Regions from separate parts of the Streptomyces sp. NPDC102279 genome, predicted to be linked through region 4. Evidence: riboswitches for the same ligand, from Rfam matches in the RefSeq annotation. Region 4 holds a riboswitch; each other region holds the start of a gene.

The links. A riboswitch is a leader RNA that binds a small molecule or an ion and turns the genes downstream of it on or off. The one in region 4 is predicted to bind cyclic di-AMP.
Region 1: another riboswitch for cyclic di-AMP. It lies ahead of ACIRQH_RS36740 (M23 family metallopeptidase); the one in region 4 lies ahead of ACIRQH_RS06690 (peptidoglycan DD-metalloendopeptidase family protein).
Region 2: another riboswitch for cyclic di-AMP. It lies ahead of ACIRQH_RS06865 (M23 family metallopeptidase); the one in region 4 lies ahead of ACIRQH_RS06690 (peptidoglycan DD-metalloendopeptidase family protein).
Region 3: another riboswitch for cyclic di-AMP. It lies ahead of ACIRQH_RS17860 (C40 family peptidase); the one in region 4 lies ahead of ACIRQH_RS06690 (peptidoglycan DD-metalloendopeptidase family protein).

The regions. Positions count from the first base shown of each region.
Region 1 covers NZ_JBIWLU010000018.1:126,514-133,691, reverse strand. Annotated here, with positions in the region: gene ACIRQH_RS36755 (GNAT family N-acetyltransferase) at 1-1,671, opposite strand, end outside; gene ACIRQH_RS36750 (HPr family phosphocarrier protein) at 1,849-2,130, shown strand; gene ACIRQH_RS36745 (GntR family transcriptional regulator) at 2,352-3,047, opposite strand; gene ACIRQH_RS36740 (M23 family metallopeptidase) at 3,244-4,008, opposite strand; cyclic di-AMP (ydaO/yuaA leader) riboswitch at 4,021-4,181, opposite strand; gene ACIRQH_RS36735 (M16 family metallopeptidase) at 4,395-5,783, opposite strand; gene ACIRQH_RS36730 (pitrilysin family protein) at 5,780-7,126, opposite strand.
Region 2 covers NZ_JBIWLU010000003.1:18,993-26,170, forward strand. Annotated here, with positions in the region: gene lhgO (L-2-hydroxyglutarate oxidase) at 1-369, shown strand, start outside; gene trmB (tRNA (guanosine(46)-N7)-methyltransferase TrmB) at 458-1,294, shown strand; gene ACIRQH_RS06855 (PrsW family intramembrane metalloprotease) at 1,391-2,719, shown strand; gene ACIRQH_RS06860 (aldo/keto reductase) at 2,783-3,727, opposite strand; gene ACIRQH_RS06865 (M23 family metallopeptidase) at 3,856-4,893, opposite strand; cyclic di-AMP (ydaO/yuaA leader) riboswitch at 4,905-5,062, opposite strand; gene ACIRQH_RS06870 (PP2C family protein-serine/threonine phosphatase) at 5,320-6,546, opposite strand; tRNA gene ACIRQH_RS06875 (tRNA-Met) at 6,750-6,823, opposite strand; gene ACIRQH_RS06880 (dihydrofolate reductase family protein) at 6,968-7,178, opposite strand, start outside.
Region 3 covers NZ_JBIWLU010000006.1:498,385-505,562, forward strand. Annotated here, with positions in the region: gene ACIRQH_RS17850 (ATP-dependent Clp protease proteolytic subunit) at 1-524, shown strand, start outside; gene ACIRQH_RS17855 (hypothetical protein) at 532-837, shown strand; cyclic di-AMP (ydaO/yuaA leader) riboswitch at 1,174-1,372, shown strand; gene ACIRQH_RS17860 (C40 family peptidase) at 1,376-1,849, shown strand; gene ACIRQH_RS17865 (LysE family translocator) at 1,982-2,656, opposite strand; gene ACIRQH_RS17870 (LysR family transcriptional regulator) at 2,805-3,746, shown strand; gene ACIRQH_RS17875 (ATP-binding protein) at 3,871-4,329, opposite strand; gene ACIRQH_RS17880 (helix-turn-helix domain-containing protein) at 4,541-5,398, shown strand; gene ACIRQH_RS17885 (DUF397 domain-containing protein) at 5,412-5,636, shown strand; gene ACIRQH_RS17890 (8-amino-7-oxononanoate synthase) at 5,649-6,773, opposite strand; gene bioB (biotin synthase BioB) at 6,934-7,178, shown strand, end outside.
Region 4 covers NZ_JBIWLU010000002.1:733,719-740,896, forward strand. Annotated here, with positions in the region: gene ACIRQH_RS06685 (SGNH/GDSL hydrolase family protein) at 1-280, opposite strand, end outside; gene ACIRQH_RS06690 (peptidoglycan DD-metalloendopeptidase family protein) at 563-1,492, opposite strand; cyclic di-AMP (ydaO/yuaA leader) riboswitch at 1,497-1,654, opposite strand; gene ACIRQH_RS06695 (alpha-galactosidase) at 1,955-4,027, opposite strand; gene ACIRQH_RS06700 (tyrosine-protein phosphatase) at 4,225-5,022, shown strand; gene ACIRQH_RS06705 (DUF6126 family protein) at 5,051-5,200, opposite strand; gene ACIRQH_RS06710 (helix-turn-helix domain-containing protein) at 5,197-5,835, opposite strand; gene ACIRQH_RS06715 (aspartate aminotransferase family protein) at 5,897-7,178, opposite strand, start outside.

The DNA.
Region 1 (7,178 bases), on a different contig from region 4:
TTCCGACAGGGCCCGGTGGAAGTCGGCCGCCGAGGCGGCCGTGGTCAGGTCCTTCGGCGGCAGCGGCCGGAGCCCCTCGGCGAGACAGGCGTCGTACGTCAGCAGGCCCAGCGATTCCGAATTCCCGACGATCGCCACGCGGGGCCCTCTGGGGAGCGGCTGGCGGGCGAGCAGCAGTCCGGCGTCGACGAGTTCGGTGATCGTGTCCACGCGGATCACCCCGGCCTGGCGCAGCAGGGCGGAGACGGTGGCGTGCGGGAGCCGTGTGGCGCGTACGGCGTGTCCCTGGGGGGCCGCTCCGCCGTGTCGTGCTCCCTGGACCACGACCAGGGGCTTCGCCGCGGCGGTCCGGCGCGCGAGGCGGGTGAACTTGCGCGGGTTGCCGATGGATTCGAGATACATCAGGGCGACGTCGGTGTCCGGGTCGTCGAACCAGTACTGGAGGACGTCGTTGCCGGACACGTCCGCCCGGTTGCCGGAGGAGATGAAGGTCGACACGCCGGTCACGCCGGTCACGCCGCCGCCCCGCCGGTGCAGCCGGGAGAGCAGGGCGATGCCGATGGCCCCGGACTGCGCGAAGAGTCCGATCCGACCGGGGCGCGGCATCTCCGGGGCGAGCGAGGCGTTCAGCCGCACGTCCGGGGAGGTGTTGATGACGCCGAAGGCGTTCGGCCCGATGATGCGCATCCCGTACGTGCGCGCGTGGCGGACGAGTTCGCGCTGGCGCTCGCGTCCCTCCGCGCCGCTCTCGGCGTACCCGGCGGAGACCACCACGAGACCCTGCACGCCGTGTTCACCGCACTCCGTGACGGCCTCGAGGACCTGCTCGGCGGGGACGGCGACGACCGCGAGGTCGACCGGTTCCTCGATGTCACGGATGGAGCGGTGGGCGGGGACCCCGTCGAGCTCCTTCTCCTCCAGAGCCCTGTTCACCGCGTACAGGCGTCCGGTGAAGCCGGCCCCGCGGAGGTTGTCGAGGACGCTGCGGCCGACCCCTCCGGGGGTGCGGCCCGCCCCGATGACGGCGACCGAGCCGGGTGCCAGGAGCCGCTTCACGGACCTGGCCTCGGCGCGCTGCTCCCGGGCACGCTGCACGGCGAGCGAGCGGTCGGTGGGTTCGAGGTCGAACTCCAGGTGTACGACGCCGTCCTCGAAGGAGCGCTTCTGCGTGTAGCCGGCGTCCGTGAACACCTTGATCATCTTGTTGTTCGCGGGCAGTACCTCGGCGGCGAAGCGGCGGATGCCGCGCTCGCGGGCCACGGCCGCGATGTGTTCGAGCAGGGCCGAGGCGACACCGCGGCCCTGATGGGCGTCCTGCACGAGGAACGCGACCTCCGCCTCGTCGGCGGGAGCGGACGCGGGCAGGCCCCGGGCGTCGATCCGGTCGTACCGCACCGTCGCGATGAACTCGCCGCCCACAGTCGCCGCGAGACCCACCCGGTCGACGAAGTCGTGGTGCGTGAAACGGTGGACGTCCTTGGCGGACAGCCGGGGGTAGGGCGCGAAGAAGCGGTAGTACTTCGACTCGTCCGACACCTGCTCGTAGAAGCTGACCAGGCGCTCCGCGTCGTCGACCGTGATGGGTCTGACGCGGGCGGTGCCGCCGTCGCGCAGCACCACGTCGGCCTCCCAGTGCGCGGGGTACTCGTGCCGGTCCGACGGGGTCTGCATGCGCCCCAGAGTACGGCTCGCGTACGACAAGGGCGCGAGGCAGTCTGTGGGGTACGAAGGTCCCGCCGGGGCCGCGGTGGGACGCTGCTCGCGGGCGGGGAGCAGGGCCGTCCGGGCACGCTTCACGATATGGGACACTGGTCTAGACAACCCTGAACAGCTGAAGGGCAGCATCACATGGCTGAGCGCCGCGTCAACGTCGGCTGGGCTGAGGGCCTCCACGCCCGCCCCGCTTCCATCTTCGTCCGGGCCACCACGGCTTCCGGCGTCCCCGTGACGATCGCCAAGGCCGACGGCAACCCCGTCAACGCGGCCTCCATGCTGGCGGTCCTCGGTCTGGGCGCCCAGGGCGGCGAGGAGATCGTCCTCGCGTCGGACGCCGAGGGCGCGGACGCCGCCCTCGACCGTCTGGCGAAGCTGGTCGCCGAGGGGCTCGACGAGCTCCCCGAGACCGTCTGAGCCCGCGAGGCACTCGGACATCACACGGCTGAGCCGCGTCACCCCTCGCCGGGGGCGCGGCTCAGCCGTTTCCGTACGCCGTCCCGGAATTCACGACGACACGTCCGGATCACATACGGCGCGAACGAAAAGAACGCGTGCCCGAAATTCCGGGCACGCGAATAAAACGGCAGCGGAAATAGAGCCCCGCCGAATAACCTTCTTTGTATACGGCGCCCGTGTTAATGACGCTGGCCCAACATGTTTACGGGATGTTGCGAAGTCCTCACACGGTCCTGCCGGTCACCGCCGGCGGGAAATCGCAGTCGGTGCGCCACCGTCGCGCGCTCCGCGTGCAGAGCAGTGATCGCGCGGGCCCTCTCGCCGTCCCCGCGGGCGACCGCGTCCACGATGCCGCCGTGCTCCGCCCAGGACTCCGCGGGGTTGGCCGGCGCCTCGACCACGTACATCCAGGCGATCTTGTGCCGCAGCTGGGACAGCGTCGACGTCAGCGCGGGGCTGCCCGAGGCCTGTGCGAGCGTCTCGTGGAACCAGCCGCCCAGCGAGCGCAGATCCTCGCTGTTGCCCCGCCTGGAGCGCTCCTGCCCCAGCCTGACCAGCCCTCGGAGCACCTTGAGGTGGGCCTCCGTACGGCGCTGCGCGGCGCGCGCGGCACCCAGCGGCTCCAGCAGCATGCGCATCTCCAGGAGATCCGCGCCCTCCTGCTCGCTGGGCTCGGCCACACAGGCCCCCGCGTGCCGCCGGGTGACCACGAAGCCCTCGGCCTCCAGGGTGCGCAGGGCCTCGCGCACGGGGACGCGCGAGACGCCGTAGCGCCGCGCGAGCAGTTCCTCGGTGAGCCGGCCGCCACGCTCGTAGACGCCCGCGACGATGTCGTCGCGGATCGCCGTGCATACCGAGTGCGCCGGAATACGCATGACCGGACCTCCGCTTAATCCCCGCGAAACGCCATCGATTGACGCTTGTTCAGTGACTCTATTGCAGGAAGCCTTAATTTCCGATGGGGGGCCTGAATCCATGGATATTTTTTGGACAGACGGCCTCCGGAAACGACGATGCCCCGACTCGGTGAGCCGGGGCAACGAAAACGGTGGAGAAGCCGCGAAGCGGTCGTCAGACGTTCACGCCGTGCGAACGGAGGTACGCGACGGGGTCCATGTCGGAGCCGTACTCCGCGGTGGTGCGCGCCTCGAAGTGGAGGTGCGGTCCCGTGGTGTTGCCGGTCGAGCCGGAGATCGCGATCTGCTGGCCCGGGGTGACCGTCTGGCCCACCGAGACACCGATGGACGACAGGTGCCCGTACATGGTGTACGTGCCGTCGTGCATCTTGATCACTACTTGATTCCCGTAGGCGCCGCCCCAGCCGGCCGTGACGACGGTACCGGCGCCGACGGTGTGCACCGAGGTGCCCGACGCCGCGTGGAAGTCGACACCGGTGTGGCTGCCGGACGACCAGAGGCTGCCGCCGGTCTTGTAGCCGGTGGAGACGTACGAGCCGGTGATCGGCATGACGAAGGTGTTGAGGCGCTTGCGCTCGGCGGCGCGGGCGGCGCGCTCCTTGGCCTCGCGGGCCTTCGCCGCCTGCTCGGCGGCCTTCTTGCGCGCGGCCTGTTCGGCCTTCTCCCGCGCGGCGGCCACGTCGGCGGCGTGCTGCTGGGCGTCGGCCTGCGCGTCGATCTGCTCGGCGACGGAGTCACCGATGGTGATGGCCTGGTTCAGCCCGGTCTGTTCGGCGGACGGTTCGGCGGCGAACGCGGGTGCCGCGAGGGTTCCGAGGACACCGGTGGTGGTGAGGGCCGCGACGCCGACGGCGTTCTTCGTGGTGCGCTGCACGCGGCTCGGACGACGATGCTTCCCGGTGCCACAGGTGAACGCCATGTAAGGGCTGATCCTTTCCTTCCTTCTCGCCTACCGGGTTAGCTGACGGGTTCGGAGCAGGAAGGTCTCCTACGGACCCCCTCCGGGGAGGGCGTCCGATTCACCCCAGGGACTACGTGTGGGTCCCCGGCTCCCCTGGCTCGCGCCATGCGGGGACTCGGCGATGACTGTCCGGTGCCGCGGGCGCGGCGCACTGCCTGACGAACAGCCGCACTGACGCTAAACGCGACCTCTTTCGAACAACAAACGGATCACGTTTTTTGTAGCGCATCCCACAGCACAGAAGGCAACGTCCGTACCAATACGGACATCTTGGGGGTGATGTCCGCGTAAAAGAGGGCCCCGGTGACTCTTCAGTCACCAGGGCCCATCTCGGTCACACGGCCCTACTCGGCTGTGACCACGGTGACTTCACCGATGCCGAGGGCCCTGACCGGCTCCTCGATCTGTGCGGCGTCGCCCACCAGGACGGTCACCAGACGGTCCGTCGGGAAGGCGCTGACGGCGGCCGCGGTGGCCTCCACCGTGCCGGTGGCGGCCAGTTGCTGATAGAGCGTCGACTGGTAGTCGTCCGGCAGGTACTGCTCGACCTGGTCGGCGAGCGTGCCCGCGACGGCCGCGGCGGTCTCGAACTTGAGGGGCGCCACGCCCACCAGGTTCTGCACGGCGACGTCGCGCTCCGCGTCGGTCAGTCCATCGGCCGCGAGGGTGCGGAGCACCTTCCACAGGTCATCGAGCGCCGGGCCGGTGTTCGGGGTGTCCACCGAGCCGCTGATGGCGAGCATCGCGGCACCGGTGCCGTCCGGCGCGGAACGCAGGACCTGGCCGAACGCCCGCACCCCGTACGTATAGCCCTTCTCCTCGCGCAGGACACGGTCCAGGCGCGAGGTGAGGGTGCCGCCGAGGCAGTAGGTGCCGAGCACCTGGGCCGGCCACACACGGTCGTGCCGGTCGGCGCCGACCCGCCCGATCAGCAGCTGCGTCTGGACGGCGCCGGGGCGGTCCACGATGATCACCCGGCCCGTGTCGTCGGCGTTCACCGGCGGCACCGGGCGCGGCTCGGCGGTCGAGCCGGTCCAGGAGCCGAGGGTGTCACCGAGCAGCGCGTCCACGTCCACGTCGGTGAGGTCGCCGACCACCACGGCGGTGGCCGTCGCGGGACGTACGTGCTTCTCGTAGAAGGACCGCACGGCCGCGGAGTCGATCTTCTCGACGGTCTCCTCGGTGCCCTGACGCGGGCGCGACATGCGCGCCGTCGCCGGGAACAGCTGCCGGGAGAGCTCCTTGGCCGCGCGGCGGCCCGGGTTGGCCGTCTCGTGCGGGATCTCGTCGAGCCGGTTGCGCACCAGGCGCTCGATCTCGCTGTCCGCGAAGGCCGGTGCGCGCAGGGCGTCGGCGAGCAGGCCGAGGCCCTTGGGCAGACGCGAGACGGGCACTTCGAGGGACAGCCGGACACCGGGGTGGTCGGCGTGCGCGTCGAGCGTGGCGCCGCAGCGCTCCAGTTCGGCGGCGAAGTCCTCGGCCGAGTGCTTGTCCGTGCCCTCGGAGAAGGCGCGGGCCATGATCGTGGCGAGGCCGTCCAAGCCCGCGGGCTCGGCCTCCAGCGGCGCGGCGAGGATCACCTCGACGGCGACGACCTGCTGGCCGGGGCGGTGGCAGCGCAGGACGGTCAGGCCGTTGTCCAGGGTGCCGCGCTCCGGGGCGGGGAACGCCCACGGCTTCGGCCGGCCGGCCTGGGGCTGCGGATGGAAGTCCATGGTGGCGAGCTCGGTCACTTCGCCGCCTCCTCGTCGGTGTCGTCAGCGGCGTCGGTGGCTTCGGGGGCGGTGGGCTCGTAGACGAGCACGGCACGGTTGTCGGGACGCAGGCGGGCCTTGGCGACCTCCTGGACCTCCTCGGCGGTGACCTCCAGGACGCGCTGTACGGCGGTCAGGGCGAGCTGCGGGTCGCCGAACAGGACGGCGTACCGGCACAGTTCGTCCGCCCGGCCCGCGACCGTGCCGAGGCGGTCCAGCCACTCGCGCTCCAACTGGGCCTGCGCGCGCTCCATTTCCTCGGCCGTCGGACCCTCCTCGGCGAACCGGGCGAGCTCCTCGTCGACGGCGGCCTCGATGACCGGGACCTCGACGTCACCGGACGTCTTCACGTCCAGCCACCCCAGGGAGGGCGCGCCGGCGAGCCGCAGCAGGCCGAAGCCGGCGGCGACGGCGGTGCGGTCACGGCGTACGAGCCGGTTGTAGAGCCGGGAGGACTCGCCGCCGCCGAGGACGGTGAGGGCCAGGTCGGCCGCGTCGCACGCGCGCGTGCCGTCCTCCGGGAGGCGGTAGGCGGCCATCAGGGCGCGCGCCGGGACCTCTTCCTCGACGACCTCGCGCAGCTGCTCGCCGATCGTCTCGGGCAGCGAGCCGTCACGCGGGGCGGGCTTGCCGTCGTGTCCGATCACGGAGCCGAAGTACTTCTCGACCCAGGCGAGCGTCTGCTCCGGGTCGATGTCGCCGACGACCGACAGAACCGCGTTGTTGGGCGCGTAGTACGTGCGGAAGAACGCGCGGGCGTCCTCCAGGGTCGCCGCGTCCAGGTCCGCCATCGACCCGATCGGGGTGTGGTGGTACGGGTGGCCCTCGGGGTACGCGAGCGAGGTCAGCTTCTCGAACGCTGTGCCGTACGGAACGTTGTCGTAACGCTGGCGGCGCTCGTTCTTCACGACGTCGCGCTGGTTCTCCATGGACTCGTCGTCCAGCGCGGCGAGCAGCGATCCCATGCGGTCGGCCTCCAGCCAGAGCGCGAGCTCCAGCTGGTGGGTGGGCATGGTCTCGAAGTAGTTGGTGCGCTCGAAACTCGTCGTGCCGTTGAGCGAGCCACCAGCGCCCTGGACGAGTTCGAAGTGCCCGTTTCCGTGGACCTGCTTGGAGCCCTGGAACATCAGGTGCTCGAAGAGGTGGGCGAGCCCGGTCCGGCCCTTGACCTCGTGGCGCGAGCCGACGTCGTACCAGAGGCACACCGCCGCGACCGGGGTCAGATGGTCCTCGGAGAGCACCACACGCAGGCCGTTGGCCAGGCGGTGCTCGGTCGCTGTCAGGCCGCCGGAGCCTGCCTCAGCTGTGGCCGTGTGACCCATGGGCATGTACGTCCCTTCGATCGCGGAACTGCGTCATTCCTGTCGGTCCTGC
Region 2 (7,178 bases), on a different contig from region 4:
TACGGATGGAGCGTCGTCCGCCCCCGTGAGCTGGGCGCGACGCTGTCCTGGCCGGGTTCCTGGCGGATAGCCCGCCGCCACTGGCGGTACGGCGCGGGGGAGCTCCGGCGTTCGGTGTCGAAGGCCGCGTTCACCCAGGCGGTCCGCAGGCTGCTGCCCGCGGTGACCCCGGACGACCTGCTGCCCGCCGCGGCCGGCGTCCGCGCCCAGGCCGTCCTGCGGGACGGCACGCTGGTCGACGACTTCCTGATCAAGGAGGGCCCGCGCACGGTGCACGTCCTGAACGCGCCGTCCCCCGCGGCCACGGCCTCCCTCCCGATCGGCCGCGAGGTCGCCCGCCGGGCCCTGGCTGCCCTCGCGGCCGGCTGATCGGGCGCCTTCCGGCAGGCCGCACCTCCCGCGGCCCGGTCCGGTCCGGTCACCCCCCGCCGCGACCCCCCGTAAAATCGACCGCACTGTGTCTGACTTCCTCGACTCCTCCGAAGAGACCCGGCCCGCCCCCGCCGAGGACGGCTCGCCGCGTCACCACCGCGCCAAGGGCGCGCCCCGCTTCCCCGGCGGCCCGCAGGCCGACCCCGCCGGCTCCCACTTCGAGCGGCGGATCCGGAGCTTCCAGCCGCGCCGGAGCCGGGTGACGACCGGACAGGGCGAGGCCCTGCAGCGCCTGTGGCCCACGTGGGGACTGGACATCGACGGACAGCGCACGCTCGACCTGGCGGAGCTGTTCGGGGCCGACCTGCCCGTCGTGCTGGAGATCGGCTTCGGCATGGGTGAGGCCACCGCACAGATGGCGGCCGAGGACCAGAAGACCGGAATCCTCGCCGTCGACGTGCACACCCCCGGCCAGGGGAATCTGCTGAGCCTCGCGGAGCGCGGCGGTCTGACCAACATCCGGGTCGCGAACGGCGACGCGATCATCCTGCTCCGCGAGATGCTCCCGCCCGCGTCCCTGAACGGCCTGCGGGTCTACTTCCCCGACCCCTGGCCCAAGAAGCGGCACCACAAGCGGCGGCTGATCCAGCCGGAGTTCCTGGACCTCGCCGCGACCCGCCTCAAGCCGGGCGCCCTGGTGCACTGCGCGACGGACTGGGAACCGTACGCCGACCAGATGCTCGAAGTCCTGAGCGCGCACCCCGACTTCGAGAACACGCTGCGGGACGGCGGTTTCGCGCCGCGTCCGGAGTTCCGGCCGCTGACCCGTTTCGAGGGACAGGGACTGGACAAGGGTCATGTGGTGAACGACCTCCTCTTCCGGCGCGTACAGCACCGAGACCAGCACGCCCCGGGCGCCTGACCCGCGCACGGCCCTCCGGCACCCGCGGGATCTCGTACACCAGGACGACTCCGGCCACCGTCGCGAGCCGCGCCCTCCCTCGTTAGGGTCAATGCCGTGGCCATCAGTCCCCCGTACCCCCCGCAGCCCGGCGTCCCCGCCGGGCATGCGCTGCGCCATCCGCACTGGTGGCAGCGCAGATGGGTCCGGTACGGAGCGCTGATCACCCTGCTGGCGCTGTCCGGTCTCGTCATCCTCGCGCTCGTCCGCGAACAGACGGGCACCGAGGGCTTCCTGGTCGGTCTCGGTCTCGCCGTGTTCCCGGTGCCGCTGCTCATGGCCGCGTTCCGGTGGCTGGACCGGGTCGAGCCGGGCCCCTGGCGCAACCTGGTCTTCTCGTTCGCCTGGGGCGCCTGCGCGGCCGCGCTCATAGCGATCGTCGCCAACAGTTTCGCCACGCGGTGGATAGCGACCGCGACCGCGGATCCCTCCAGCGCCGACACCCTCGGTGCGACCGTCATAGCCCCCGTCGTCGAGGAGTCGGCGAAGGCGGCGGCCGTCCTGCTGGTCTTCCTGTTCCGCAGACGGGACTTCACCGGGATCGTCGACGGGGTGGTCATAGCCGGGGTCACCGCCACCGGCTTCGCCTTCACCGAGAACATCCTCTATCTCGGCACCGCCTTCGGCACCGACCGGCTCAGCGGGGGCAGCGGACTGTCCTCCGTCACCGCCGCGACGTTCTTCGTCCGCGTGGTGATGTCGCCCTTCGCGCATCCCCTGTTCACCGTGCTGACGGGCATCGGCTTCGGCGTCGCGGCCCTGTCCGCCGAGCGCCAGCACGTGCGCCGCGTGCTGGTCCCGTTCGCCGGACTGCTGCTCGCGATGGGCATGCACTCGGTGTGGAACAGCTCGTCGGACTTCGGGGAGTACGGCTTCTTCGCGGTCTACGCGGCCTTCATGGTGCCGGCGTTCGGGCTGCTGACCTGGCTGGTCGTCTGGACCCGGCAGCGCGAGCTGCGCATCGTGCGCACGGAACTGCCCGCGTACACCACCGCGGGCTGGCTGGGCGCTGCCGAGCCCTACGTCCTCGGCTCGATGCGGGCCCGACGGCTCGCCCGCGAGTACGCCGGCCATCACTGGGGGAAGGCCGCGGCCCGCTCGGTCGCCGAGTACGAGGCCTACGCCACCTCGCTGGCGTTCCTGCGCCACCGGGGGCGCCGGGGCCGCGCGGGCGCCGACTTCGTCGTACGGGAACGCGAGCTGCTGCACGAGCTGTGGCGCCGCAGGGAGATCGCCCGCCCCTCCCTCGCCTACGCGGCCCGCGCCACCTCCCCGATACCCGCGCCGCCCCCCTGGCCGGCGCACGGCTACGGGTACGCCGCCCCACCGGTCCAGCCGTACGCGCCGCCGGTGCCGTATCCGGCGTACAACCCCTACCGTTCGTAGCCCCCGCCCCCCGCGGGACGGCACCTCGCCGGTACGGGGGCCGGGGTTCGGTTCACGCGCGGGTCACGCCGACGCCTGGGTCAGGCGTGACAGTTCCGCCTCCGTCAGCGACAGGTCCGCGACACCCAGCAGGGCCGGGAGCTGCTCCACCGTCCGGGCGGAGGCGATCGGCGCGGCGACGGTCGGCTGGGCGGCGAGCCAGGCGAGGGCGACGGTCGGAACGGCCGCGTTGTGGGCCTCGGCGATCTCGTCGAGCGCGGTGAGGACCCGCTGTCCGCGTTCCGTCTCCAGGTGCTTGGACGCACCCGCGGCACGGGGCGAGTCGACGGTCGTGCCCGGACGGTACTTGCCGGTGAGGAAGCCGGCGGCGAGCGCGGAGTAGGGGACGGCGGCCAGTCCGGCGCGGGAGGCGACATCCCGCAGGGCGCCCTCGTAGGTGTCGCGCGAGACCAGGTTGTACTGCGGCTGGAGCGCGACGTAGCGGGCGAGGCCCTCGCGGTCGGAGAACTCCAGGGACTCCTGGAGCCGCTCCGGGGAGATGTTGGACGCGGCGATGTGCCGCACCTTGCCGGCCGTCACCAGCTCGTCGAGGGCGCCGATGATCTCGTCGACCGGCACCTCGGTCTTGTCGAAGTGGGTGTAGTAGAGGTCGATGTGGTCCGTGCCCAGGCGGCGCAGCGACGCGTCGGCGGCGGCCTTGATGTTGGCGCCGGAGAGCCCCGGGAAGGCCGGGTGCTGGCTGACCTTGGTGGCGACGACGAAGTCCGCACGGTTGCCGCGGGCCTTCAGCCACGTGCCGATGATCGACTCGGACTCGCCGCCCTCGTTGCCGTCGACCCACGACGAGTACGAGTCGGCCGTGTCGAGGAAGTTGCCGCCGGCGGCCGCGTAGGCGTCGAGGACGGCGAAGGACCGGGTCTCGTCCGCCGTCCAGCCGAAGACGTTGCCGCCCAGCGAGAGCGGGAAGACCTCGAGGTCGGAGGAGCCGAGCTTGCGAAGAGAAGTCATGGGGTGATTCAACGCCCGCACAGGATGCCTGTATTCCACATGCATCCCGCGCGCCCCGGTCCTCCCGCCGAAACGGCCGGTCGCAGGAGTCCCCCGCGAGCCGGCCGCCGGTCAGCAGTCCGTACGGATCAGGGGTTGAGGCCCTTGCCCTGGAGCCACGCCATCGGGTCGATGCCGGTGGCGGCACCGCCGGGGTGGACCTCCAGGTGGAGGTGCGGCCCGGTGACGTTGCCCGTCGCGCCCACGCGGCCGATGACGTCGCCGGTGGCGACCTTCTGGCCGACGCTGACGCTGATCGACGACTGGTGGCAGAACCACAGCTCGGTGCCGTCGTCGAGGGTGAGGATCGTGCGGTAGCCGTACGATCCGGCCCAGCCCGCCTCGGTGACGGTGGCGCTGTGGATGGCCTTGATCAGCGTGCCGGTGGGCGCCGCGAAGTCGAGACCCGTGTGGTAGCCGGACGACCACAGGGCACCGGCCTCACCGAAGCGCGAGGTCAGGGTGTACGAGGAGGTCGGCAGCGAGTAGCTCTTGGCGAGCTTGGCGAGACGCTCGGCCTCGGCCTTCGCCTTGGCCTCCTCCTCCGCCTTCTTCTTCGCGGCGTCCGCCTTGGCCTTCGCGTCGTCCTGCTGCTTGGTGGCGAGCGCGGTGGCCTGCTTCGCGGCGGCTGTCTCGGCGGCCTCCTGGGTGGCGCTGTCGGCCTGGTTCTGCTGCGACTCGGCCTGCTGCATGATGCGGGCCCGCAGGGCCTCACCGGCGTCCGTGGTGCCCTGGGCGGTGTCGGCGGTGGTCAGTCCCGCGCCGGTGAGCGGAGTCGTGGAGCCCTTGGGGGCCTCGGCGCCGTCGCTGATCAGGGCCTTGGCCGAGTGGGTGACCGAGGACAGGTCGGGCAGCGAGATCGAGACCGGCGCCTTGCCGGGCGCCGCGGTGGCCATGCCACCGGCGCCGACTGCGGCGATGACGCCTACACCGAGGACCGTGGAGCTGCGGGCGAGTCCTCCGCCGCGCTGCTTTCCCACGCGGTGCCGGCCACGAACGGGACGGACGGAATCCTCGGTGGGGTTCCACTCCTCCCAGGGTCCCTCGTCCTTGCCGTAGGCGAAGCCGAAGGACTGTGTGTCATTCGGCGCGAACGAGGTTGGCTGAGCAGGCCGGTTGGACGCCACGTGGGCGCACTCCTTTCCTTCCTTCTCGCCTACCGGGTTAGCTGACGGGTTCGGAGCAGGAAGGTCTCCTACGCGCGTATACCCACCGTGCTGCCACGGCGGAATACGCTCGATTCACCCCAAGTTGGTGGTTCCCCGGTTCCCTTGCGGGATTCGGCGCATGCGCACGGAGCCATCTCTTGTGACGGCTGGGACGACCGCGCTGCGTTATCGAACGTTAATAGACCTGGCCACCTGATTCCAAGCTGTTCAGACTGATCATTAACGCTTTTTGGCCAGGACTTTGGGGTCATGGGCGATGAAAAACGGGCGAGTTGGCCTCATCCCGTCGACACGGATTCATTTGACGGTACGTCAGTCGTTATGCGGAGGGACACGCTTCGGTCACCCCTCGTGACAACGATCAAGAAAGGCCTCCGCGGACGGTCAGCCGCGCCGGACGGCGAGCAGCGCCATGTCGTCGCTGAGGGCGCCGCCCGTGTGCCGCCGGACCTCGTCGGCGAGGGTGTTCAGCAGCGCGTCGGGCCCTGGGAAGACCCGCCCGGCCAGCCGCGCGGCCGGATCGTAGAACTCCCCGCGCACGTCCCGGGCCTCGGACAGCCCGTCGGTGTGGAGCAGCAGGATCGCGCCGTGCGGAAAACGGGCCGGCACCGCCCGGTCGGGTGTGCCGCCCAGGTCGCTCATCCCCAGGGGCAGCGCGGCGGGCCCGCCGGTGAGCGGGAGGAGGGTGCCGTCGGGATGCAGCATCAGGGGCGGCGGATGCCCCCGGTTGACGACGCGGACGATCTCCTCGTCGTGCGGGATCTCCGCGAGGACGGCAGTGGTGAACCCCTCGACGGCGTCGAGGTTGTCGCGCCGGGTGCCCTCGCGCTTCAGTGCCCGCTCCAGCCGCTGCGCGACCGCCTCCAGGGTCGCCTCCTGCTCCGCCGCCTCCCGGAACGCGCCGATGACCACGGCGACGGCGGCGACCGCCGTCATCCCCTTGCCGCGTACGTCCCCGACGACCAGCCGCACGCCGTACGGGGTGTCCTGCACCGCGTACAGGTCCCCGCCGATGAACGCGTCCGCCTGGGCCGCCTCGTAGCGCGCGGCGACGTCGAGGCCGTCGATCCGCGCCTGGGGTTCGGGCAGCACGGCCCGCTGCGCGAACTCGGCGATCTCCCAGACGGAGTCGAGCCGCTCGTCGCTGCGCCGGACGAGGATGTTGATGAGGATGCCCAGGACGGCCGCCGTGGCGACGGTGACGACCTCGGTGACCGCGTCGATCCGCAGGACGATGCCGAGGCGCAGGTGCACGAGGATCAGCGCGCCGACGGCGGCGGCGCCGGTGAGGACGGTGCCGCGCAGCGAGTAGAGGGGCGCGGCGATCAGGGTGGCGGCCGTGAAGAGGGGGGCTGCGGTGAACTCGCCCGGCGTGAAGTAGTCGTAGAAGGTCCCGCCGATGACCAGCAGCACGGGCAGGGCTCGCACGAGGGCGCGCACGGAGGAGATACGGCCCGTACGCCATCGCGCCGGACCGGTTCCGGCATCGCCCGCGGGTCCGGACGCACCCGAAGCACCGGAGACCCCCGTCGCCCGCGGATCACCGAGGGGCGGGCGGTCGGCCCGGTCGTCGAGTTCTCCGGTCCGCTCCTCACCTCCTGGCTGACCCACACGTCCAGCAGACCCGGAGCAGGGGCGGCGGGCGACCGGTGTGGCCCGACCGAGGGATTCCGCCGCTCTTCGGGGTGAGCCCGGGAACGGCACGGCGCGGCACAGCGGCACAGCGGCAGAGGCAAAGGAGACCGCGAAAGGGAGCCCGTACCAACACCAAGGGCCGGAACTCGTGAATCCGAGTTCCGGCCCTTGGCCTTCAGTAGCGGGGACAGGATTTGAACCTGCGACCTCTGGGTTATGAGCCCAGCGAGCTACCGAGCTGCTCCACCCCGCGTCGTTAAAACCAGTGTACGCCATCCGCGGGACCCTCAGAACACGCTCCGCTTCCACATGCCGTCCACCGGGCGGGCGACGCGTCGCCCGCCCCTCCGCGTCGGCCCACGAGCGGCCCCAAGCGACCGCGGCCGTGCGGGTTCCCTCAGGCCGTTCGGTGCTCGGCCCCGTCCAGCAGATGGCGGTTGGGCGCCTTGGCGATCTCCTCGTACTCGGGCAGGAGGACGACGTCGGCGCCCGCAGCGGCGAGGAGCCCGTTGCCGTCGGCATCGGTGACGAAGGTGTCGGGCTCGCGCCAGGCGGTGACGACCCGCCGTACGCCGGCGTCGAGGATGAGCCGGGCGCAGGGTGCGGGC
Region 3 (7,178 bases), on a different contig from region 4:
TCGGGACATCCATCGACGACACGTCGGCGAACGACGTGATGGCGCAGTTCACGCACCTCGAACACCGCGACCCCGACCGGGACATCTCGCTGTACATCAACTCGCCCGGCGGCTCGTTCGGCGCCATGACCGCCGTCTACGACACCATGCGCTTCGTCACCTGCGACGTGCGGACGGTCTGCCTGGGCCAGGCGGCGTCGGCCGCGGCCGTCCTGCTGGCGGCCGGCACCCCCGGCAAGCGGCTCGCACTCCCCGGGGCGCGGGTCCTCGTCCACCAGCCGTCGGTTGCGGACCCGGTCCACGGACGGGCGAGCGATCTGATCGTCCACGCCGAGGAGTTGACACGCACCCGCACGGCCCTGGAGGAGATGCTCGTACGGCACACCGGGCAGAGCCCCGAGCGGGTGACCGCGGACATCGGGCGGGATCTGCTCCTCGACGCGCCCGCGGCTCTGGAGTACGGGTTCGTCGACCGGATCGTGCCGAGCCGCGGGGCCTCGGCCGGCGCACCCGGCGCGAGGTGAGCGGCCGATGATCCCCGACCTCCCTCCGCTGCCCGCGCTGACCCGCGCGGAGGCCGAGCTGATCGACCGCTATCTGGACGTGGTCGACCTGGTGGGCCGGATCAACCCGGCCCACCCCGGCGACACCTACCGGGGGCTGCGCGCCGCCCAGGCACTGGTCGCCAAGGCGACGGCCCTGCGGGACGCGCTCGCGCTCATGCACCAGCGGGGCGAGAGCGAGGTGCACGCGCCGACCCTGGCTCAGGCGCTGCGCGTGCTGGACGGTGAGCGGCGGACCGCCCGGGTCACGATCCCGCCCGCGTCCGGCAGTTGAGGCACCCGCAGCCGGGTCCGGCGCGCACCGCGTCGCCGGACCGTCCGCGCCGCGACTCAAACGCACCAGATGGTGTACCCCCTGATGGCGTAGGAATCAGTCCTTTCTTGGACCCCTCCGACTTGCGCAACACGGAGGACAGAAAGGCGGAATGAGGGGTTCCGGTGCAGGTGCGGGGGTCGCCCGTGTCCCCAACACCCCTTCGAACAGAGGGGTGTCCACCCGAACGGGTGAGTGGTGAGTAAGCCCACAAAACACCGGTTCCGCTCGGATTTTCCGCCGTTCATGGGTGAAGATCCCTTCCGACGACAAGCCCCCGCCACAGCGGCGGGGCGGTCCGGGCGGACGCCGAGTCCTGCCGCCGCCCGGATGCCCGGTCGACAGAAGTGGATCGGCAGGAGTGGAGGACCCAGCACGACGGTCCGCCGGAGCAGCATTCCCGGCGGTCCTTGGGGTGAAGCCGCAGCAGCGGCCGGGCAACTTCGCCAGCCCGAATCCGACAGGTCATCCTTCACAGGCGGCTGACGAAGGGTTGCGCATGACTGCGCTCAATCGTGTCCCGTCGCTGTGGACCAGGGCCGGTACGGCCTCGGCCCTCACCATCGCCGCCGTCGGCGGCAGCCTCGTGGTCCCTGGTGTCGCACCCGACGCCCAGGCGGCCACGACCGCGACGAAGGCACTCCAGGTCGCGGCCTCGAAGCACGGCGCCCCGTACAAGTACGGCGCCACGGGACCGCACCGCTTCGACTGCTCCGGGCTCACGCTCTACTCGTTCAAGAAGGCGGGCAAGAAGCTGCCTCGAACGGCCGCGGCGCAGTACAACAAGACACACCACGTCTCCGCCTCGCATCGCAAGGCCGGGGACCTCGTGTTCTTCCACTCGGGCCGGAGCGTGTACCACGTCGGCATCTACGCCGGGAAGGGAAAGATCTGGCACTCCCCGAAGACCGGGGAAGTGGTGAAGCTCCAGAAGATCTGGACACGGAGCGTCTGGTACGGGCGGGTCAGCTGACCTGCCCCTGGGCGGCGGCGGGGGCCGCCGCCCAGGGAACACCTCCGTCCGGCAGCCTCGTCGGCGTGCCCCCTGGCCGACCGTGCGCCGGACGGCCGGTGACCGTCCCCTCCGCCCTCCGGCGGCGCCCTCTCAGCCCCTCAGCGGCTCCAGGAGCAGCACGAGGCCGAGCACGGTGAGCGCACCGCCGGTGACGGCCTCCACGGCGCGTGCGGCACGCGGCCGGCGCAGCCACCGTCCCAGCCGGTCCACGAGCAGCGCGACCACCGGGAACCACACCAGGGCCAGCACGACCACGATCAGCGCCAGGAGCAGCGTCCGCGGCATCGCGGGGCTGCCCGACGGCACGAACTGCGGCAGCAGGCTGAGAAAGGTGATCGGCGCCTTCGGGTTGAGTGCGTTGGTGACGAAGCCCTGCCGCAGCGGTCGAGCGGCCGGTCCGGCCGGCGCCGCCCCACTCGCACCCGCGCCCGGCCCCGCCCCGTCGTCCGTCGAGGGCGTACCCGTCCCGTCGGCCCCGCGCGGCCGCCCCAGCGCGTGCACGGTACGCAGGCCCAGGTACAGCACGTAGGCGCCGCCGAGCAGCTGGAGCGTCCGGAACAGCGCCGGAACGGCCGTCAGGACCGCGGCGACCCCGGCGACGGCCAGCGCCGTGTGCAGGAGCAGGCCGCCCGCGATGCCGAGGGCGCACGCGACTCCGGCCCGTCGCGAGACGAGGGCGTTGCGTACGACGACGGTGAAGTCGGCCCCGGGCATGGCGACCATGCCGGCGGCGACTCCGGTGAAGGCGAAGAGCTGTGCGTCCATGGCCCCAGGTTCACCCGCGCGGGCCTTCAGCAGGTATGTCGAATATCCTGGGATTGCCTTAAGCATTCGTTTAGACCGCGGGGAGAGGTCATCCACAGACCCCTCCCCTTCGGTACGGAAGAGGCCTCTGGGTACGGGAGAGCGGCACATGTACGACCCGACGCGACTGGCCGCGCTGGTGGCGGTGGCCGAGGCGGGCTCGATCACCCGGGCCGCCGAACGGCTCGGATACACGCCGCCCGCGCTCTCCCAGCAGGTGGCGAAGCTGGAACGGGAGGCGGGGGCCACGCTGCTGGTGCGCTCGCACCGCGGGACGCGGCTCACCGGCGCCGGCGAGCTGCTGGTGGCGCGGGCCCGGCGGGTGCTCGACGAGATGGAGCTGGCCCGGCACGAACTCGCCCGGTTGGCGGGCCTGTCGGGCGGGACACTGCGGCTCGGCACCTTCCAGACGGCGGGCATCCATCTGCTGCCGCCGGTGCTCAGCGCGTTCCGCCGGGCCCATCCGGACGTGGAACTGGCGGTCGCCGACTACGAACCTCCGCACGGGATCGCGGCGGTCGCGTCCGGCGAGGTGGACCTGGCACTCACGCACACCTACGAGCCCGCACCGCGTGTCCCGCTGCCCTCGTCCGTCGCCGTCGAGCCCGTCCTGGTCGAGGAGTTGGTCCTGGTGACCGCTCCCGGGCACGTGCTCGCGGCCGGTTCGGGGCGGCTGCCCCTCGCGGACCTGGCGGGCCAGCCGCTGATCAGCATGGCGCCGGACCACCCACCGCGGCAGGCCGTGGAGGCCGCTCTCGCCCGGGCCGGTGCCACTCCCGCCGTGCTCGTCGAGACGCCGGGCTACGCCCTGGTGTGCGCGCTGGTCAGCGCCGGGCTCGGGGTCGCGGTCGTGCCGGAGATGGTGGCGTCGACCGCCGCGACTCCGGTGGGGACGCGGCTGCTCGACCCGGGAGACCTGCGCCGCACGATCTCGGTCGTCCACCGCGCCGACGGGACCACACCCGCCGCCGACGCGTTCCGCGCCCTGCTGCGCGGCGCGTTCGGTCGCGTCGGCCGCGGACACCCGTACGGCAACCGTCCGCAGGCGTAGGTCCGCACGCGTCCCGGCCACTCGTCGCACCCGGGTTTCGCTCGCCCGTCGCGCCGTGCGGGTCCGGATGCCTGTCCGCCCGACTGCCGCGCGTCCGGCCGGAGACGGGGTCCGCGCGGTGGCTCTATGCCTCGGGTGGCCCCCCGGCCGCGACCCGCTGGACCGGTACCGTCCAGGGGAGTTCGATGGAGACCGTCTTGCCGCCCTCGCGGGTGGCGCGGACGCTCAGTCTGCCGCCGCACTCGTTGGCGAGCCAGCGGATGATCACCATGCCGCGGCCGTTGTCCTGCTGGACCGCCGCGGGCAGTCGCTTCGGGAAGCGCGGATGGCTGTCGGTGACGCCGATCCGCAGGCGCTCCTCCCGGTCGAGGCACACGTCGACCGTGAAGGTGGGCGACTGCCCGAAGGTGTGCTGAACGGCGTTGGTGGCCAGTTCGGACACGATCAGGCGGACGGTCTCACCGACTTCGGCGTCGCCCGGCAGGCCCCATTCGGCCAGCACTTCCGCGACGAATTTACGGGCCACGGAAACCGAGACGGCTTCGCTCGGCAGGGTGACGGCTGCTTCCTGGTGATCTGCCATGGCGAGGTCGTCCCTTTCCCACGGGACCGGAGTCCGACACGGAGCGGATGGTTCGAGTACGGTCCCGGACTGGTGCTTGCGCCAGACTGCCATTAGCGGGCCGGTCGCGGGTGCGATCCACCGAGTAATGCATATATCTGTCGCTCGATGCGGTGAACTCTGCGTCGGCAGAGCGTATTCGGGCGGCTTGGAAGGAGTAAGGAGAACGGCCATGCAGCACGGTCCCGCGGTGCGCCGCCGCAAGCTCGGTGCCGAACTGCGCGCCCTGCGCGCGGGCACGGGTCTCACGAGCGGCCAGGCGGCCCGCCTGCTCGGCTGGCACCAGTCGAAGGTGAGCCGCATCGAGACCGGTACCAGCGGGGTGAAACCGGCCGACGTGGAGCGCCTGTTGGACGCATACGGTGTCGGTGAACCCGAACTACGCGAGCTTCTGGTCGTGTTGGCGGGATCCGAGGGCAACGGCCGGCACCACTGGTGGCACGCGTACCGGGGAGTGCTGCCGCCGGCATACCGCGACTTCATCAGTCTGGAGTCGGGCGCGAGTGGGATGCGCACCCTGGAGACGTCCGTCGTACCGGGCCTGTTGCAGACGCCCGACTACGCCCGCGCGGTGACGCGGGCCGCCGTGGACGGGCTGGAGGAGAGCAAGCTCGACACCTTGGTCGAGGTCCGGCTGGCCCGGCAGGACGTGCTGCGCGCCGATCCCCCGCTGGAGTTGTGCGCCGTGCTCGACGAGGCGGTGCTCCGAAGGGAGGTGGGCGGCCCCGAGGTGATGGCACGCCAGCTGAGCCGGCTGTGCGAGGCCGCGGCACTCCCCCAAGTCCGGCTCCAAGTGCTGCCGTTCGCCGCCGGAGCACACATCGGGATCACCGGGCCTTTCGTTATCTTCTCATTTCCGAACACAACTGATCTGGATGTGGTTGTTCTCGACCACTTGACGAGTAGCCTCTACCTCGAACGGAAAGAAGACCTTCAGGCCTATACGGAGGCCTTCAACACCCTTCAGTTCCACGCCCTTTCGCCCGAGGACTCGTTGGACTACATCGCCGGGATAGGTGACGGCGCGTAAGGAGGCACCCCCATTGTCTGCATCGCCTCGGTACGTACCCTCCAGCACTTCACTGCGCGACGTGCGATGGCTGCGCAGCAGCCGCAGCACGGGAATGAACAACTGCGTCGAGACGGCGCGCCCCGGCTCCGGACCGTGGTCCGGGTCGGTCGCGGTACGCGATTCCAAGAATCCGGCAGGCCCCGCCCTGCTGTTCGCCCCTTCCGCCTGGGAGGGGTTCATCACCGGCCTGGCCTGACCGCGGGCCGGTTCACCGGTTGCGGCTGATCACGTCCACCGCGTGCTCGATCTGCTCCTCGGAGAGGTCCGCGCGGGCCGTCAGCCGCAGCCGCGACACGCCGTCGGGCACCGACGGGGGACGGAAGCAGCCGACGGCGAGGCCCGCCTCGCGGCAGTCGGCGGCCCAGCTGAGGGCCCGTTCGGGGGACGGTGCCCTCACGGAGACGACGGCGGCGTCCGGCCGTACCGCCGACAGCCCTTCAGCGGTCAGCCGGGTGTGCAGCGCCGTGGCCACCGCGCGCGCCCTCGCCGCCCGGTCCGGTTCACTGCGCAGCAGTCGCAGCGCGGCCAGCGCCGCTCCCACCGCCGCCGGCGCGAGGCCGGTGTCGAAGATGAAGGTGCGGGCCGCGTTGACGAGGTGGTCGATGACCGCCGCCGGGCCGAGGACGGCTCCGCCCTGGCTGCCGAGCGACTTGGACAGCGTGACCGTCACGACGACGTCCGGGTTCCCGGCGAGCCCCGCCGCGTGCGGGGCACCCCGGCCTCCGTCGCCGAGGACACCGAGCCCGTGCGCGTCGTCGAGGATCAGTCCGGCCCCGTACTCCCGGCAGGCGAGGGCCAGTTCGGTGAGCGGTGCCGCGTCCCCGTCCACCGAGAACACCGTGTCGGAGACGGCGACGGCCGGGCCCTCGTGAGTGCCGAGCGCCTTGCGCACACCGGCGGGGTCCGCGTGCCCCACGACCTGGGTGGTGCCGCGGGCGAGCCGGCAGCCGTCGATCAGCGAGGCGTGGTTGCCCGCGTCCGAGACGACGAGCGAGCCGTGCGGGGCGAGGGCGGTGACGGCGGCGAGGTTGGCCGCGTAGCCGGAGGAGAGGACGAGTGCGGACTCGAAGCCGCAGAAGTCGGCCAGCTCGCGTTCCAGTTCGGTGTGGAGTTCGGTGGTCCCGGTGACGAGCCGGGAACCGGTCGCGCCGCCGCCCCAGGTGCGCGCCGCCTCCGCGGCGGCGGCCGTGATCCGCGGATGGCGGGCCAGACCGAGGTAGTCGTTGCTCGCGAGATCGAGCAGCGGCGAGTCGGCGGGGCGCGGGCGCAGGGTCCGTACGAGACCGGCGGCGCGGCGCGCCGCGGCCTGCTCGTCGATCCAGCCGAACGCCATGTGTCCTCCGGACCGTCGTGACGGGTGTTTTGTAGGCAGTGCACAGACCCTAGCGGCCGGACCAGCCGCCCAGGATGTGGCAATACCCACACGTCGAACCCACTCTGTTGTCCGATCTCTCCTTGGCCGGGGCCGGTCGTATACGCCAGGATCGGACCTCATGGACCTGCTGAACACGCTGGTGGACAAGGGGCTTCGGCGCGAGCTGCCGACCCGCGAGGAGGCGCTGGCCGTACTGGCCACGTCCGACGACGACGTGCTGGACGTGGTGGCCGCGGCCGGCAAGGTACGCCGTCGCTGGTTCGGCCGACGGGTGAAACTGAACTATCTGGTCAACCTGAAGTCGGGCCTGTGCCCGGAGGACTGCTCGTACTGCTCGCAGCGTCTCGGCTCCCGGGCCGGGAT
Region 4 (7,178 bases):
CGTCGGGGTCGGTGCCGGGCCGGATGATGTCGTTGCCGCCCGCGGAGAAGGAGACCAGGTCGGGGCCGAGCTCCTTGGCGCGCACGAGTTGGGTCTCGATGATCTGGTCGAGCAGTCTGCCGCGCACTGCGAGGTTGGTGTAGTCGAAGTCGCCCTCGGGTCGCCGGTCCGCCAGCAGAACCGCGAAGCGGTCCGCCCAACCGACGAAGGCCCCGTCGGGCCCCAGGTCGCCGACGCCCTCGGTGAAGCTGTCCCCCACCGCCACGTACGACCTGATCACTGATCTGTCGTCACTCTTCGAATCGTCTGCCACGTCGGCCCATGATTCACCTCCGGATGTGAGCTACGCGACCGTAGGGAAGGGTTGACGGCCGGTGAGATAAGCCACTCGTCAAGTGTTGGTCAACCGTGGAATAAGGCTCTCGTCAGGGCTGTTGGCGCTGCCACCGCGATGGGGGCCCCGGCGGACACGGCAACACACCGAAGGCCGGACCCCGGGGATCGTGGGGTCCGGCCTTCGGAGGCTGGCCTGCCGTCAGGAGCAGGTCGGGCGGAGGTGGCGTCAGCCGACGGCGACACCGTGCGAGCGCAGGTACGCGACCGGGTCGATGTCCGAGCCGTAGTCGGGCGTGGTGCGGATCTCGAAGTGCAGGTGCGGTCCGGTGACGTTGCCGGTCGCGCCGGAGAGGCCGATCTGCTGGCCCTCGGTCACGGCCTGGCCCGCCGAGACGGACAGGGACGACATGTGGGCGTACTGCGAGTACCGGCCGTCGGCGTGCTGGATGACGACCTGGTTGCCGTAGGCGCCGCCCCAGCCGGCGGAGACGACGGTGCCCGCGGCGATGGACTTGATGGTGGTGCCGGTCGGGACGACGAAGTCCGTGCCCGTGTGGTATCCGCTGGACCACATGCTGCCCGCCACCTTGTAGTTGGTGCCGATGGTGGCGCCGTCCACGGGGAGGGTGTAGCCCGAACTGTTGGTGGTGGCGGCCGTCTTGGTGGCGGTGCTCGCCGTGTCGGCCTTCTCGGCCGCGGGCTTCGCGGCGGCGGGCTTCGCAGCGGCGGGCTTCGCGGCGGCCGGCTTGGCGGCCGAGGGCTTCGCCGGGGCGGAGGCCTGCGGGGCGGAGGCCTTCGCGCCGAGGGACAGCTTCAGACCGGGGTGGATCAGCGACGGGTCGCTGCCGATGGCGGAGCGGTTGTCCGAGTAGATCTTCTTCCAGCCGCCGCTGACGTGCTGGGCGTCGGCGATCTTGGCGAGATAGTCGCCGGCCTTCACCGCGTACGTCTTCGACGTGCCTGCCTTCGCGGCGGCCGGGGCGACGGTCGCGGACTTCTCCGTGTGCTGCGTGACCGCGGAGGCCGGGGTGGCGGCGTGGGCGCCGGTGGCTCCCAGCAGCGGCAGCGCGAGTGCGGCGCCACCGGTTCCTGCCACGGCGATCGAGCGGGTGAAACGCAGGGACTTGGGACGGCGGTGCTTACCCTTCGCGGGCATGGCGTTTTCCTCTCCGGCGCCTGCGAGGTGAGCTGTCGGGTGCGGGCTGGAGATGCCCGGCCACGCGGCTGCATGGCTGTACCCCTAGCCTGTTCCGGAGACCGGACCAGGCGCGGAACCTGTGGGTCCCCCGCTCCTGCCGTGTACGGGTGAGTGCGGATTCCGGGCGGCGGCAGGATTGGGCGTCCGTCCGGATTGAGGCAGAACGTAAGCGAGATGCGAGCGCGCCGACAACTGTGTGCGGATTCTGTGTGCTCGCCTTTCTTGATCCATGCGGAATTCACCGTCACCCTCCGTGGAATGACGATCTTTCCGGGTTTTCAATCCGCCCGGAAACAAAGGCCGGTTACGAAATCCCGACGGCAACACATCGTCACGAATATGACGCTGCTCACGCGACCCGACTCACGTCGCCTTATTCCAGGGCCAGTTGCAATGAAGGCGCCATTTCGGACAGAACAGTCAGATGCGACGCAGGCGGATAACCGTCGCATCGAGATCGCCTCGCAGTCCGGCGTCCAGGCCGTGGTGCAGCAGCACCGCGCCACGGTGCACTTCGCCCGTTTCGACCCATTCGTACAAGCCCGCCGGGTCGAGCCCGCGCAACCTGACCGGGGCGGGCCGCACTCCGTGGTGCTGCGCCTGGAGCCAGGCGAGGACCACGGCCTCGTCGCCGAGCACGTACTGGACGGCGCTCAGGCCGCTCTCCGGGGGTCGCAGCCGGTAGAGGTCGCCCTGCTGCACGACCGGCCGGATCTCCTTGTACAGCTCGACCCAGTCCCGCGCCTCCGCCAGTTCCTCCGCGCTCCACCGGGTGAGATCGCCGCCGACGCCGAGGACCCCGGCCATGGCGCTCACGAAGCGGAAGCGCAGCGAGCTGACCCGGCCGTTGAGCAGGCTGTTCGGGCTGTCCGTGACCCAGGCGGCCATGACGCGGGCCGGATGGATCTGGCTGAAGCCGTGCTGGATGGCGAGCCGGTCGAGCGGGTCGGTGTTGTCGGAGGTCCACACCTGGTCGGTACGGGCCATGACACCGAGATCGATCCGGCCGCCGCCACCGGAGCACGACTCGAAGGCGACGCCGGGGTGCGCCGCGCGCAGCCGGTCGAGGAGGGCGTAGAAGGCCTCGACGTGGGCCACCCAGAGCTTCTGCGGATAGCGCTCGCCGGGCCAGCCCGCGTCCGTGAAGGAGCGGTTGAAGTCCCATTTCACGTAGTCGATCGGCGCGCCGGAGAGGAGGGTGTCGAGCCGCCCCCAGAGGTACTCCTGAACGTCCGGCCGAGCGAGGTTCAGTACGAGTTGATTGCGGAATTCCGTCCTGGTTCGCCCCGACTGGTACTGCACCCAGTCGGGATGCGCGCGGTAGAGGTCGCTGTCGGGGTTGACCATCTCGGGCTCGACCCAGATGCCGAACTCCATGCCGAGGGCGTGCACGTCGTCGGCGAGCGGCTTGAGCCCGGAGGGGAAGCGGTCCGGGTTGGGCGTCCAGTCCCCGAGTCCGGCGTGGGCGTCGGTGCGGGCCCCGAACCAGCCGTCGTCGACCACGAACAGCTCGACGCCCATCGCGGACGCGCGCCGGGCGAGCGCCCGCTGCTGCTCCTCCGAGATGTCGAAGGTGGTGGCCTCCCAGGAATTGAACAGCACCGGCCGGTCCCGCTCCGCGTCCGGGACGACGTACGTCCTCTGGTACGCGTGCCACGCCCGGCTCGCGCCGCCGAACCCGCCGTCGCTCCACAGCCCGGCGAAGACGGGCGTCGTGAAGGTCTCCCCCGGCCCGAGGCTCAGCAGCCCGGAGTCGTCGTGTCCCGGCCCGCCGGTGATCTGCACGCGCGCGTCGGGCAGTTGGGCGACGGAGATCCGCCAGGAGCCGGACCAGCCGAGCGCGCATCCGTACACCTCGCCGCTCTCCTCGGTGGCCTCACTGTCGAGGGCCACCCAGGGCAGGTGCTGGTGTCCGGTGTGGCCGCGGCGGCTGCCGATGATCTTCTCGCCGTAGGTGAGGGGCGAGCGCACCAGCCGGGACTCCGCGGCCCACCGGCCGTGCAGCTGGGACAGCCGCCAGCCGTCCCGCTCGGGAAGGGTCCAGGTCGCGGAGTCCGCGCGGAGCAGCTCCAGGCTCTCGCTTCCGCCGTTGGCGAGCGTGACACGGCGTTCGACGACGTCGCCGCGCAGCCGGTAGTGGAGGGTGATGCCGAGCCCGGCGTCGGAGAAGCGCAGCCGCAGCTCGTCCCCCTCGGTCACCGCGTCCTCGAAGCGCCATTCGGTGCCGCGGCGCTCCTCGGTCCGTACCGAGAGGGCGGGGCGGACGAAGCGGGGGCCGCCCTCGACGGGGTACTCCTCGCGCCCGTCGAGCGGGGAGTCGAAGGGCCGGTACGGCGGCGCCGGCCGGGCTGCGAGCGCCTCGGCGTCGGCGAGCGTGATCCGCGGGCCCCAGTGCAGGTGGAGCAGCTCGTCGCGTTCGGTGAGGTGCAGTGCGTAGCCGCTGGTCGTTCCGGTGAGGAGCCAGGTCCGGCCGGCCGCGCCGATCTCTATCATCAATCCCCCACAGATACGAACAGGTGCGATCAGGGATCAACATCATCGGGGCAGTCGTGGCCGCGAGGCAACGCCTGTGGACAACTCATTGCCCCAGGAACCCATGTCGTATCGTCGGATGCGCGACCGAAGACACCAGCCGCCGGGCGCCGACCGGCCCCGTCCGGCGGGCCCGCGGCCGAAGATGAGGAGCCCCCGTGACGCAGCAGGTCCCGTCGACCGAGCCCGAGCTCGGCGGAGTTCGCAACTTCCGCGACGTGGGCGGCCTGCCCACCACGGACGGCAGGCGCGTGCGCCCGGGACAGCTGTTCCGCAGCGGCCACCTCGCGCACGCCACCGAGGAGGACGCCGCGTTCCTCTCCTCCCTGGGCCTCCACACGATCTTCGACTTCCGCAACGCGGCGGACCAGAAGCTGGAGGGCCCGGACGTCGAACTGCCGGGCGTGCGGAACGTCAACCTCCCGCTGACCGACCCGGCGGACGGCAGCGAGTTCTGGAAGATGGTCCGTGAGGGCGACCTGGACCAGCTGCGCGCCATCCTCGGCGACGGCAGGGCGGCGGCCCGCATGATCGGCTCGTACCGCGCGATCATCACGGAGCGCACCGCGGAACACTCCCGGGTGCTGCGTTCGATGGCGGAGGACGGCGTGCCCGCGCTGATGCACTGCGCGGCCGGCAAGGACCGGGCGGGGCTGTCCATCGCGATCACCCTGCTCGCCCTCGGCGTCGAGCGGGACGCGATCGTCGCCGACTACCTGGAGTCGAACGCCACGCACCGGCGCTACAAGGTGCACCGCAGCAGTTCCGCCGCCACCGCGTACTCCCCCGAGGTCATGGAACTGCTCAGCCCGCTCTTCGACGCGCGCGCGGAGTATCTGACGGCGGCGTTCGAGACGATCGAGGAGACCTGGGGCGGGGTCGACGCCTACCTGGAGAAGGGGCTCGGGCTGACCCCTGAGCTGCGCGACCGCCTGCGAGAGCGCCTGCTGGACTGAGTCGGCACCCGCACGTCGCGGCGGCCGGCTACTGGTTCTGCGCGCCCAGCGTGAAGAGCAGGTAGACGAAGGCCGCGAAGAGATGTCCGACGGCCACGTAGATGATCAGCCGGACCCACAGGGCTCGCGGGAACTTGTCCTCCATGGACGGCTTGCGCGGTTCGGTGGGTTCGGTCATGACGTCTCTCCCGGGATCGGGTGGCCCGTCGCCGGGCCGAGGCACAGCGCGGCGGTCGGGCTCTGCAGCAGGGTGTGGACGAAGAGGAGCTCGGCTCCGGCGCGCTCGGCGGCGGCGATGCGGTGCGGGGTCAGCGAGTCGAAGTGCGCGCTGTCGCCGGGCTCCAGGACGTGCGCGGTGTCCCCGAGGCGCAGCCGGAGCCGCCCTTCGAGGACGTACAGCCACTCCTCGCCGGGATGGACCCGCACGATGTCGCCCTGCGAGCCGTACGGGACGTGCACGCGCAGCGCCTGCATACCTCGCCCGGAGGAGCCGGCCTGCCGGTAGATCCAGCCGCCGGCAGGCGTCGGGTCCATGTCGGCGGCCCGCACGACGGCGTCGCGGTCGGCGATCGTCTCGCCGAGCAGTTCGGAGACCGTCGTACCGTAGACCCGGGCCACGGCGAGCAGCATGGGCAGCGAGGGCTGGCGCTGACCGGTCTCCAGCCGGGAGAGGTGCGCCGGGGAGAGTCCGGCGGCGCGGGCGGCGGCCTCCAGCGTGAGGGAGGCGCGGCGGCGCAGCGCACGGAGCTGGGGCGCCACGGCGTGCAGCTCGTCGGACGGTTCGTCGGCCGTCCCCGGATCGGCAGGGCTCATGTGTCCATTGAGCCCGAGGATTGCCTCTGGGGCAATTTTCTTGCCCCAGAGGCAAAAAGACTCAGCGGTTCGCGACCGCCTGTTTCACCAGGGTCTTCCCGAAGTCCCACATCAGGCCGCCACCGCTGTGCGCGTCGTCCATCACCGCGGTGAAGGCCTCCACGAACCGGTCGACGTCCCCCTCGTCGATGACGAGCGGCGGGATCAGCTTGATCACCTCCAGGTGGTCGCCGGACACCTGGGTGAGAATGCGGTGCCGCTGGAGCAGCGGGACGACCACCATCTGCGCGAACAGGCCCTTGCGCGCTGCCTGGAGCATGGTCCAGCGGCCGCGCAGCTTGATCGACTTGGGCCGCCCGAACTCGATGCCGATCATCAGGCCCCGGCCGCGTACGTCGCTGAGCAGTTCGTACCGGTCGACGAGCGCCGTCAGCCGGGCCTTGAGCTGCTCGCCGGTGGCCCGGGCATTGGCGACGATCTGCTCGTTCTCCATGACGGAGAGCACCGCGAGCCCGGCCGCCATGGCCTGCGCGTTGGAGCCGAAGCTCGCCGAGTGGACGAGGACCCGGTCCATCGAGGAGTAGACCTTCTTGAAGATCCAGTCCTTGCCGAGGGTCGCACCGACCGGCACGTAGCCGCCGGAGAGCGCCTTGGCCACGCACACCAGGTCCGGTTCGACGCCCTCCTCGTGCTGGTAGGCGTAGAAGTCCCCGGTCCGTCCGAGGCCGGTCTGCACCTCGTCGGCGATGAGCAGGGCCTTGTGCCGGTGCAACAGCTCCTGGGCGGCGCGCAGGTAGCCGGGCGGGGCCTCGAGGACGCCCTTGCCCTGGATCGGCTCCACGATCAGCGCGGCGACGTCACCCTTCTTCAACTCCCGTGCCAGGGCTTCGAGATCACCCAGCGGGACGGCGGTGTCGGGCAGCAGCGGGGCGAAGCCGTCGCGGAAGCCGTCCTCGCCGTTCACGGACAGGGAGCCGGTGGTCAGACCGTGGAAGGCGTGGGAGCAGTACAGGATCCGCGGCTTGCCGGTGGCGAACCGGGCGAACTTCAATGCCGTCTCGACCGCCTCGGTGCCGCTGTTGCCGAAGAACACCCGGTCCAGGTGCGGGCTGTGGGCGAGCAGGCGTTCCGCGAGCAGGCCCGGCAGCGGCTGGCAGTCGAAGCGGGTGAGGTCGGCGAGCGAGGCGTCGAGGACGTCGTGCAGCGCCTGCCGGACCACGGGGTGGTGACGACCAAGGCCCATCACGCCGAACCCGGCGAGCATGTCCAGGTAGTCGTTGCCGTCCGCGTCCCAGAAGTGGGCCCCCTCGGCCCGCTCGTAGACCTTGTCGAAGCCGATGGTG